4 regions of the Acidovorax bellezanensis genome follow, and region 1 is predicted to be linked to each of the others. Evidence: riboswitches for the same ligand, from Rfam matches in the RefSeq annotation. Region 1 holds a riboswitch; each other region holds the start of a gene.

Region 1 (2,194 bases):
CCCGAGGCATCCGCAGCCAGCGCGCAAAACTTGGCGCAGCCGCTCACATGCAGGTGCTTGTTCTCTGCCACCTGGGCAGCCAGTGCCAAGGCCATGGCCTGGGCCGGTATCAGGGCCTGGGTGCAGCGCGGCGCGCCGGTGCAGGCGGAAACCCGCAAGCGCACATCGTCAGGCTGCGTGATCCAGTGCGCCGGGTCCAGCCGCGCAATGTGCGATTCCATGGCGGGCGCGTCCACGAGCAGGGAACGCCAGGCCGTGACCCGGATAGCGGTGTGCGCCGGCAGATCGCTGGCCAGCTGGTGCATCGCGGCCGCATCGATGCGCCCCAGCGGAGCCGCCATCACCCAGCCCTGGCCTGCATGTTGGCCGGGAGAAAGGGCTTGGGCGGGGCTGCCCCCATCGGCTACAGCCGCCCGCCGCTGCGCCGCCCGCAAGGCGGGCAGATCCGGCTGGCGATAGGGCAAAAGGCCGCGCAAGCGGGTGGGCGCGGGAGTGATCGTCGCGCGCGCGCTGGCGAACCAGAGAGCGACCTGCACGGCCGCCTCCACCGCATCTTGCGCGTGCGCAAAGCAGTACCAATCCGCCGCGTCGCCGAGCGCCAGGCAGTAGCCTTGATCCGCGGCCACCCACAAATGCAGGTCCGCGGCGATGCTTTGCATGTGCCGGTCCGGGTCGTCCACCAGCAGGCCAAACTTGCCGGGCAGGGCCGCCACGGCCTGGCGCGCAAGCGCGTGGGGACTCAAGCGCTCGACCACTGCCGCCGACAGCCATAAGGCCAAGGCATGGGTCGCATCCCCCGAGCGGTACAGCGGCGTGCAATGCACGGCGGGTGCCAGATCGGCATCCGCATCGACAGGCACCAGCTGCGCCGCGATCAACTGCGAGCGCACCTGCTGCGGCTCGCTGACGCCGCGCAGCTGCACATTGCCCAGCCGCGTCAACTCGATCTGGGAATGCGCCTGCGACAAGGCGAGCTGCGCCAGCAGCCGCCATTGCGCGGCGCTGATGGAGGCGCAATGGGGGCGCACGCGCACCATCCAGCCGTCTTGGGCGCGCATGGGCTGCCACGCGCTGGGGCACCAGCCCTGGACCTGGATGGCATCCGTCATCGCCCGGCCCCACGCAAGACATGCCGCAGCCCGCCGTGGGCGCGGCATACCCCTGCCCTGGCGGACAGATAGCCAGATCCTTGCAACATGCAAAATCAATCGTCAGTCTGGCCGATTCCCGGGCCGAATGAATGAATTGTGCAGAGGGGTGGAAACTGAAGAAGTCGGCTGTACAGACAGCCGCCCGCCAAGTCACAGGCACTCCCGCTGCGTCTTGTTCACATCAGGCCGGTCTCCGGACTTACAGAGCTCAACCCAGGGGGGCTGACGCCTGGATACACCTTCCCGCTTGCGCAGTGGCGGCCATTACCGTGGGCAATGGCTTGTATACAGACACTCTGATTACCGTTGCGGGTGCAGTGCAGGGCTTGTGGAGATCCACTCACCTGCTTCCCGTTTCATTTCAGGCGTAGAACACGCCAAGAAACACCTGTGATCGCTGCGAATCTTACGCTATCTCGGGCTGCCCCAAACCGGTCGTTCGCACGCCAGGAAAAACGGGCCTGCCCCTTGCAGGGCAGACCCGTTGTCGGCATCCGGCGAGAGCCGCCAGGGCTCAGACCAGGCTTTCGCCCCTGGCCTTGGCCGCGCGCATGTCATGCCAGACACCGCCCGACAGCACCAGCAGCACAATGGCGGCCAGCGCCGGCCAGACCAGAACATACAAAGTCAGCAAAGAAGTGTTCATGGGAATATCTCCTGTCAAAAAACGATGGAAAGAACTCAGGCAGCCTGAAAATTCGTCACGCGCTGGCCGATCAGCGCGAAGTCAAAACGCTGGGCATTGCGCAGGCTGATCGCCGTGCAGACGATGGCGCTGACGCCATAGGCCAGCAGCGAACTCAGCAGCACGGGGTAGTCGCGCATCTCGCCCCAGGCCCAGGGCAGCACGGCCAATGCCGCCAGCAGGCCGCAGACCATGCCCACGCGCCTGCCCAGCAGGCCAAAGGCCATCAGGCCTATGACCACGCCCGCGCCCACGCAGGCCACCAGCTCCAAGGCATAGGCCGTGCCACCCGTCAGCGGCAACCAGGCAAAACGCACCGACAAGAAGACCGCGAAGGCCGCCAGCACCGACCAGGTGA
Region 2 (2,194 bases), on a different contig from region 1:
ATCGACATGGGTCTTGGCCCCCGCGCTGCCGCCGTTGGGCCGCAGGTACAAGGCATTGAACGGCCGGGGCGTGGCCTGCAGCTGCTTGAGGCGCTGGTCTATGCTCGCCAGCAACTCCTTGGCCGCCTGCTCCCGGCCCATGGCCTTGCCCATGCGCTTGGTGCTGCTGAAAATGCCGTCCCAGTCCGTGGGGAACGGCACCGTCACTATCTGTATGTCATGGCGCTTGAACAGGCTGGCCTGGTAGCGCGCGCTCCAGCGCCGCGAGGCCAGCACGATCTGCGGCTTCAGATGCAGCACGTCTTCGGCCGAGGCATCGTTGGCCGCGAATTGCTTCGCTTGGCTCGCCAGGGAGAAACGCTGGGCGTCCTGGCTCTGGCGCGACAGGGAAACGATTTGCGCCGGATCGGCCAGGCCCAGGGCCAGCACGTCGGCGCAGATATTGGTCGACATCAGCCGCGGCAAAGGCTCGGCCGCCTGCACCGCGGACGCCGCCAAGCCTGCCGCCAGCAGCCAGTAAAGGCGCGGCATCAGAAGTCCACGCCCGGCTGGGCCTTGACGCCGGCCCGGAACGCGTGCCGGGTGTCGGCGATCTCGCTGACCGTGTCCGCCAGCGCCAGCAGCTCCGGCGCCGCCGCGCGCCCGGTGATGATCACGGTCTGCGACGCCGGCCGGCCCTTGATGGCCTGCAGCAGCTCGGCCACGGCGAGATAGCCGTACTGCAGCATGAAGGTCAGCTCATCGAGCAGCACCAGTTGCAGGCTGGCATCGGCCAGCATGCGCCGCGCCTGGCTCCAGGCCAGCTCGGCCGCGGCCTTGTCCGCACTCCAGCCCTGGCTGTCCCAGGAGAATCCTGTCGCCATGGCGTGGTAGTCGACCTGCGCCTGCCGCCCCTGGCCCAGCAGGCCCATGTGCTGCAGGAACGTGACTTCGCCCGTGCAATGCGTGCCGGAAATGAACTGCACCACGCCCGCGCGATGCCCATGGCCCAGCGCCCGGTACAGCGTGCCGAAGGCCGACGTGGTCTTGCCTTTGCCGTTGCCGGTGAGCAGCACCACGATGCCTTGCAGCGTTTGCGAGCGCTCCATGGCCGCGGCCACGGTCGCTTTTTTGCGCTGCATGCGTTGTGCATGCGCGAGTTTGAATGATTCGTCCATGCTCTCCCCGAGCCCAACACGATGAAAGTGTCCCAGGGGAGAAGGAGATTGCGAGAGGACTGCCGCTGCGCGCAGGCGTGGACAGGCCGATCAGCAAACGGCCCACACCCCGTGGCATAAAACTGCATTCGTACAGGTCGGTATTCTGGCTCGCCCTCATTCAGCGCACACCACCTTCCCGGGCATCAGGCCCAGTGGCATCGAGTGTGTCTGTCAGGCTTACAGCAGCGGGGGCTGCGCCGGAATGTTCAGCGCAAAAGCGCCAAGGTCACCGGACTTCCCGTTTCACCCCAGGTCGGCATCGACGTGGGACTCCTGTACGGTAGGGGCGATTATAGGAGGGGACGGGGGCTGGAGGGGGAAAGGGGGCTTGGGGCGGACCACCCAGATGCAGTCGTTGGGAAACTCCAGCGCTGTCTTGATCGTGGAACCGCAAAGCTGCGAATCGCGGTTTGTGCGATTCTGTGGAGCGCACGCTTCTTCGACACCGAGGCCGAAATCCAGTTCACGCCCCTGCCACCGGACGCGCTTGAGGCTTGCCCAGCATCATGTGCGTGCTCTAAAGTGCGTGGAGACCCGTCGTACTGAAAGAGGTGTTCCGATGAATGAGCTTGACCGACTGGAAGCCATGCTCCGTGAGCGGCCGACATTCCTCTCCAATGCGCAACGTCGGGCGGCGTACGACGCGCAGGGAGACCGCTTTGCGCCGGCAGCGGATGTCCTTGTGGAACCGGTGACGGCGCACGGGGTTCCGGCTGAATGGACGTCCACGCCCGTTGCGAGCACCAGCGAAGTCATCCTCTATCTGCACGGCGGAGGATATGCCTGGGGCTCACTGAAGAGCCACCGGCACCTCGTGAGCGAGTTGGGTCGCGCGGCGGCGATGAGAACGCTCGCCCTCGAGTACCGGCGCGCCCCTGAGTGCCCGTTTCCTCAGGCTCTGGAAGATGCGGTCAGCGGATACCGATTTCTCCTGGATTCCGGCGTCCATCCCCGCCAGATCGCTGTCGCCGGCGATAGCGCGGGAGCCGGCCTGG
Region 3 (2,194 bases), on a different contig from region 1:
CATGCAGGACTGGACCCAGCAGGGCACGCACAGGCTGGAGCAGATCCACGGTGAACTGCTCCAGGCCAAGGCCGTGGGAGATGTGGCGACGATTCTGCGCAAGAACGTGCAATTCCATTTCGCGCTCTACGGCCAGGACAGGATGCCGTATCTGATGTCGCTGCTGCGCTCGCTGTGGGCCATCACGGGGCCCAGCATCCGCTTCCTCTACGAGGAAGGCCGTCCCATGGATGTGTCGGGACACCACGCCCATGAGGATGTCATCCTGGCCATGCGCACCCAGGACCGCCATCTGCTGGAAAAAGCCATAGCGCAAGATGGCTCGGAGCACGGCGAGAAAATCCTGCAGGTGCTCAGAGACAAAGTCAGTCCCGAAGCGCTGACGGTGCAGTCGTTCCAGAAGATGGAGCTGCTCAGAACCCGGGCCAAGCGCGGGCGCAAGATCCAGCACGAGCAGTAAGCCCCGGGCCTGATGCGTCGGGCGTTCCAGGGAAATGCATTCCGGGCCCACGCAGTCGGGGGCATGGGGCAAAAAAATGCGGTTTTTTGCCTGGCAGCCCTTTGCCGCGCTGTTAGAATTTGGGCATTGACCAGTCAATGGCTGGCACAACAGTTCAGGGTGATTAGCTCAGTGGTAGAGCACTGCCTTCACACGGCAGGGGTCACATGTTCGAACCATGTATTACCCACCAGACAAAAACCTCTTGGATCCGCGATCCAAGAGGTTTTTTTCGTTGGGGCCGGCGTTTGCCGCCGGGCCCCAAACCGCCCCTATTTTGCTGCGTCACTGCTAGAATTCGCGCTGCCAATGATTTGGCAAACTGCTTCAGGTGTTCGCATGCAGATGCGAGTGAAACGGGAACAAGGTACAGGCCGCAAGGCCTCAAGCCTTGGCTGCCCCCGCAACGGTAGACAGGAAACCATCCGACGGAGCCCCGCAGGGGGCCCAGCCACTGAACGATAGCGATTCTTATCCACGATAAGGGTTGAACGTTTGGGAAGGCCGGATCTGGCGCATCGCGCCGCCTGTGAGCCCGGAGACCGGCCTGAGGATAGTCGTGGTGCGCTTTGCGCATCGTTCTCAAAACTGTCTGCGGGGTGTGGACGGCGGCCTATTTGCGCTTTGCCGTTCCCCGTGGGCGGCAAGGTGCCATGTGTGCGGCCTTCACATCAGGTGGTATGAGCCTTTTGTTCCAATGCCTTACACATGCTTGCGCTCTGCTGAGCGCGTTCGTCTTTTTTCTTCCCCCCGTTTTTTCCTGACTATCGGCTGCGCCGCGGTGCAGCTGGCCTTTCCCCTGGCCGCCATGGCGCAGGCGGCGCTGCCCGATGTGCTGGTCAAGGATTCGCGCGACGACCCGGCTTTGCAGCTGGATCGGCCTTCGCGTTCGGGCTCCTATGTGGCCGTGCCCATTCAGGATCTGCCGGCCAGCCTGGACAGTGTGTCGGCGGAGCAGGTCAGCGAACGCGCGGACCATGCGGTGGGGGATGCGGTCAGCCGCACGGTAGGCCTGACGGCGACCGGCTCGCCCGGCAACGGCGGCCTGTCGTTCGCCAGCCGCGGCTTTGATGGCGTCGATTCCGTGGGCGTGGCCGAAGATGGCCTGGTCCTGGGCGTGGCCGCGGGCACGACCACCTACCCGAGCAACAGCTGGGGCTACGAGCGCTTTGAAGTGCTGCGCGGCCCGGGCTCGCTGATGTATGGCAGCGGCACCATGGGCGCGACGGTCAACGCCATCCGCAAGCAGCCCAGCCGCGAGCGCGCGACCGAAGTCCTGCTGGGCGCAGGCGCGCATGGCACGGTCCGCGCCGGCATCGGTGCCAGCGGCGCACTGGGCCAGGAATGGAGCTACCGCGTCGACGCCTATGGCGAGCGCAGCGACGGCGAGCGGGATCTGGGCCGCAGCGACAGCCAGAAGCTGATGAGTGGCCTGCGCTGGCAGCCGCGTGGCGATCTGCAAGTGGACTTGACGGCCGACTTCAGCGACCAGAAGCCCGAGCGTTACTTCGGCACGCCCGTGGTGGATGGCCGCCTGGCCACCGAGCTGCGCGACAAGAATTTCAACTTCCTGGACAGCGATATCCACTACAAGGACCAGCGCTACAAGGCCAAGCTGCAGTGGCAGCCGCGGGACGGCATGACGCTGCGCAATGAGCTCTACCATTTCAAGGCCGACCGCCACTGGAAGAATAT
Region 4 (2,194 bases), on a different contig from region 1:
ACGCTCGCGGTCCACTGGCACGTTCTGTAGCGCATCCTCGCGCCGCTCCAGCGTGGCCGAGAAGGTCTGCGTGCCCACATGCCAGCTGTTCTGCCAGGACAGGCCGCGCAGCTGCGTGGTGCTCAGATACGGCGAAGGCGTGGTCTCGTAGCGGTCTTCCGAAGCGTTCAACGCCAGCACGCTGCTCCAGCGCTCGCTCCACTGGGCGTTCCACTCCAGGCCGGCCGCGTGCATGCGGTGCTTGGCCCGGTCGTCGACACCCTTCTTGGTGCTGGCGTCGTAACCCGCGTCGATATCGTTGGCCAGCAGCGAAGCGCGCAGCTGGTGGCTGTCATTGATCTGCCAGCCCAGGCGGGCCGCGGCCGCCAGGCTTTTGTAGCCGTCGCGGTCGGTGTTCACGCTCGGACGCACATCGAAGCCGTCGCTGCGCTCGCTGGCGATGTCCAGCGCGTAATCCCAATTCTTGTGCACGCCGCTGACGCTGGCCTGGGCGCGCCGTGTGCCCTGCGATCCCACACCCACCGACGCCGATGGCGCGAAGGCCTGCTGGCCGCGGCGCGTGAAGATCTGTACCACGCCGCCGATGGCGTCGGAGCCGTAAATCGCCGCCGCCGGGCCGCGCAGCACTTCGATGCGGTCGATCATGGCCAGGGGAATGCTTTCCCAGGTCGGGCCGCCGCTGCCGCTTTGCGAGGAAAAACGGATGCCGTCGATATAGACCGCCGTATAGGCCGTGTCCGCGCCGCGCAGCATCAGGCTGGTGGTGTTGCCGATGCCGCCGTTGCGAACCATTTGTATGCCCGGCAGGCGGGCCAGCACATCGGCCAGACCGCTGGCGCCGCTGGCCTCAATCTCGGCCCTGTCGATCACCGACATATCGGCCAGCAGTTCCTGGGCCGTCTGCGGTGCACGCGCGGCAGTGACCACGGTTTCAGACAATGACTGGGCCTGTGCGGACAGCCCCCAGAAGGCAGCGGACAAGGCCAGGGCCAGGACGTGGGGGCGCGCAGCGCAAGGCGCGAGCAGGGCTGCACCAAAAGAATGTGAAGACATGAAAATCAACGTGAGAGCGCCCGGCGTCGACCTCCCCGTCGACCATGGGCCAAAGCAATCCACGTCGACCAGCGACAGCAGACCACCACGTTGTTGGCCGGTATCCGGGCTGGGCGGAGCACACTCTTGCAAGCCTTCCCAGCACAGCGCCAGTGGCAAGTAAAGAAGAGCCGAGCATCCAAGGATGCTCATCCGCTGACCGTTGCGGGGGCAGCGCAGGCCCGGAGCCGCCGCGTGAACGACATTTCCTCCCTGCTTCCCGTTGAACTATGCGCTTGAGAACCAAACGCATGAGCACCAACGCCGGCGATTGTAGCCGCAGACCGGCCGCACACACGCCCAGGGAAAATGCCGCCGGCAAGGCCAAGCCCCGCCTACTTTTGTAGGACGAGAGAGCATTTCCAGTCCTGGCGGGAAATTTCAGGGCTTCCAGGGCCTGGGCACTACCCTTTTTTACGCACACAAGGGGCTGCAAGTTCTACAATTGGAAGGCCTATGTCTGCCCTGTCACCCCTCGACCTTATTTCCGACCGCGTGGAGCGACTTTTGTTGCGCCACGAGGAGCTTCAGCGCACCAACGCCCTGCTGGCCGAGCAGGTCGCCGCGCTGACCCAGGAGCGCGACTCGCTGCGCTCACGCCTGAGTGCCGCGAGGGCCCGGGTGGATGCGCTGATCGAGCGCCTGCCTAGCAATGAAGGGGCTGGCATATGAAACAGCTGGATGTGCAAATCCTGCACCAGAGCTATCTGCTGACCTGCCCCGAAGGCCACGAAGAGCGCTTGCTGGAAGCCGTGGCCCGCGTCAACGACACCATGGCCCGCATCCGCGATGCCGGCAAGGTGCGCTCGCGCGAACGGGTGGCGGTGCTGGCCGCGCTGAACATGGCTTTTGACATCGTCACCGCCGAGCGCCAGACACCGGCCCCTGAGGCAGAAATGCAAACCGACGCCGACGTCGAAACCAATGCCGACGCCGACGCCGCCTGGGCCCAGGCCATGATCCAGCAGCAGGCCGATGCCCAGCGCATCGCCGCCCTGCTCGAGCGCCTGGACCAGGCCCTGGTCGCCGACGCACAGCTTTTGTAAAAAACTGCGGCAACACCGGCAACCACCGTCCGGCCGCACTACAATGGAACCGTCTG

Evidence for each region. A riboswitch is a leader RNA that binds a small molecule or an ion and turns the genes downstream of it on or off. The one in region 1 is predicted to bind cobalamin.
Region 2: it holds a riboswitch for cobalamin, as region 1 does, so the genes downstream of both, cobO (cob(I)yrinic acid a,c-diamide adenosyltransferase) here and N0K08_RS19225 (nitrite reductase) in region 1, are expected to answer to the same signal.
Region 3: it holds a riboswitch for cobalamin, as region 1 does, so the genes downstream of both, N0K08_RS14195 (TonB-dependent receptor) here and N0K08_RS19225 (nitrite reductase) in region 1, are expected to answer to the same signal.
Region 4: it holds a riboswitch for cobalamin, as region 1 does, so the genes downstream of both, N0K08_RS13580 (TonB-dependent receptor domain-containing protein) here and N0K08_RS19225 (nitrite reductase) in region 1, are expected to answer to the same signal.

Annotation. Positions count from the first base shown of each region.
Region 1 covers NZ_JAODYH010000012.1:29,897-32,090, reverse strand. The annotation lists gene N0K08_RS19225 (nitrite reductase) at 1-1,109, opposite strand, end outside; cobalamin riboswitch at 1,319-1,555, opposite strand; gene N0K08_RS19220 (putative transporter small subunit) at 1,666-1,797, opposite strand; gene N0K08_RS19215 (sodium:solute symporter family transporter) at 1,833-2,194, opposite strand, start outside.
Region 2 covers NZ_JAODYH010000004.1:142,765-144,958, forward strand. The annotation lists gene N0K08_RS08840 (ABC transporter substrate-binding protein) at 1-531, opposite strand, end outside; gene cobO (cob(I)yrinic acid a,c-diamide adenosyltransferase) at 531-1,157, opposite strand; cobalamin riboswitch at 1,276-1,491, opposite strand; gene N0K08_RS08850 (alpha/beta hydrolase) at 1,759-2,194, shown strand, end outside.
Region 3 covers NZ_JAODYH010000007.1:30,261-32,454, forward strand. The annotation lists gene N0K08_RS14185 (GntR family transcriptional regulator) at 1-460, shown strand, start outside; tRNA gene N0K08_RS14190 (tRNA-Val) at 618-692, shown strand; cobalamin riboswitch at 812-1,064, shown strand; gene N0K08_RS14195 (TonB-dependent receptor) at 1,281-2,194, shown strand, end outside.
Region 4 covers NZ_JAODYH010000006.1:27,968-30,161, reverse strand. The annotation lists gene N0K08_RS13580 (TonB-dependent receptor domain-containing protein) at 1-1,053, opposite strand, end outside; cobalamin riboswitch at 1,132-1,370, opposite strand; gene N0K08_RS13575 (cell division protein ZapB) at 1,549-1,764, shown strand; gene N0K08_RS13570 (cell division protein ZapA) at 1,761-2,138, shown strand.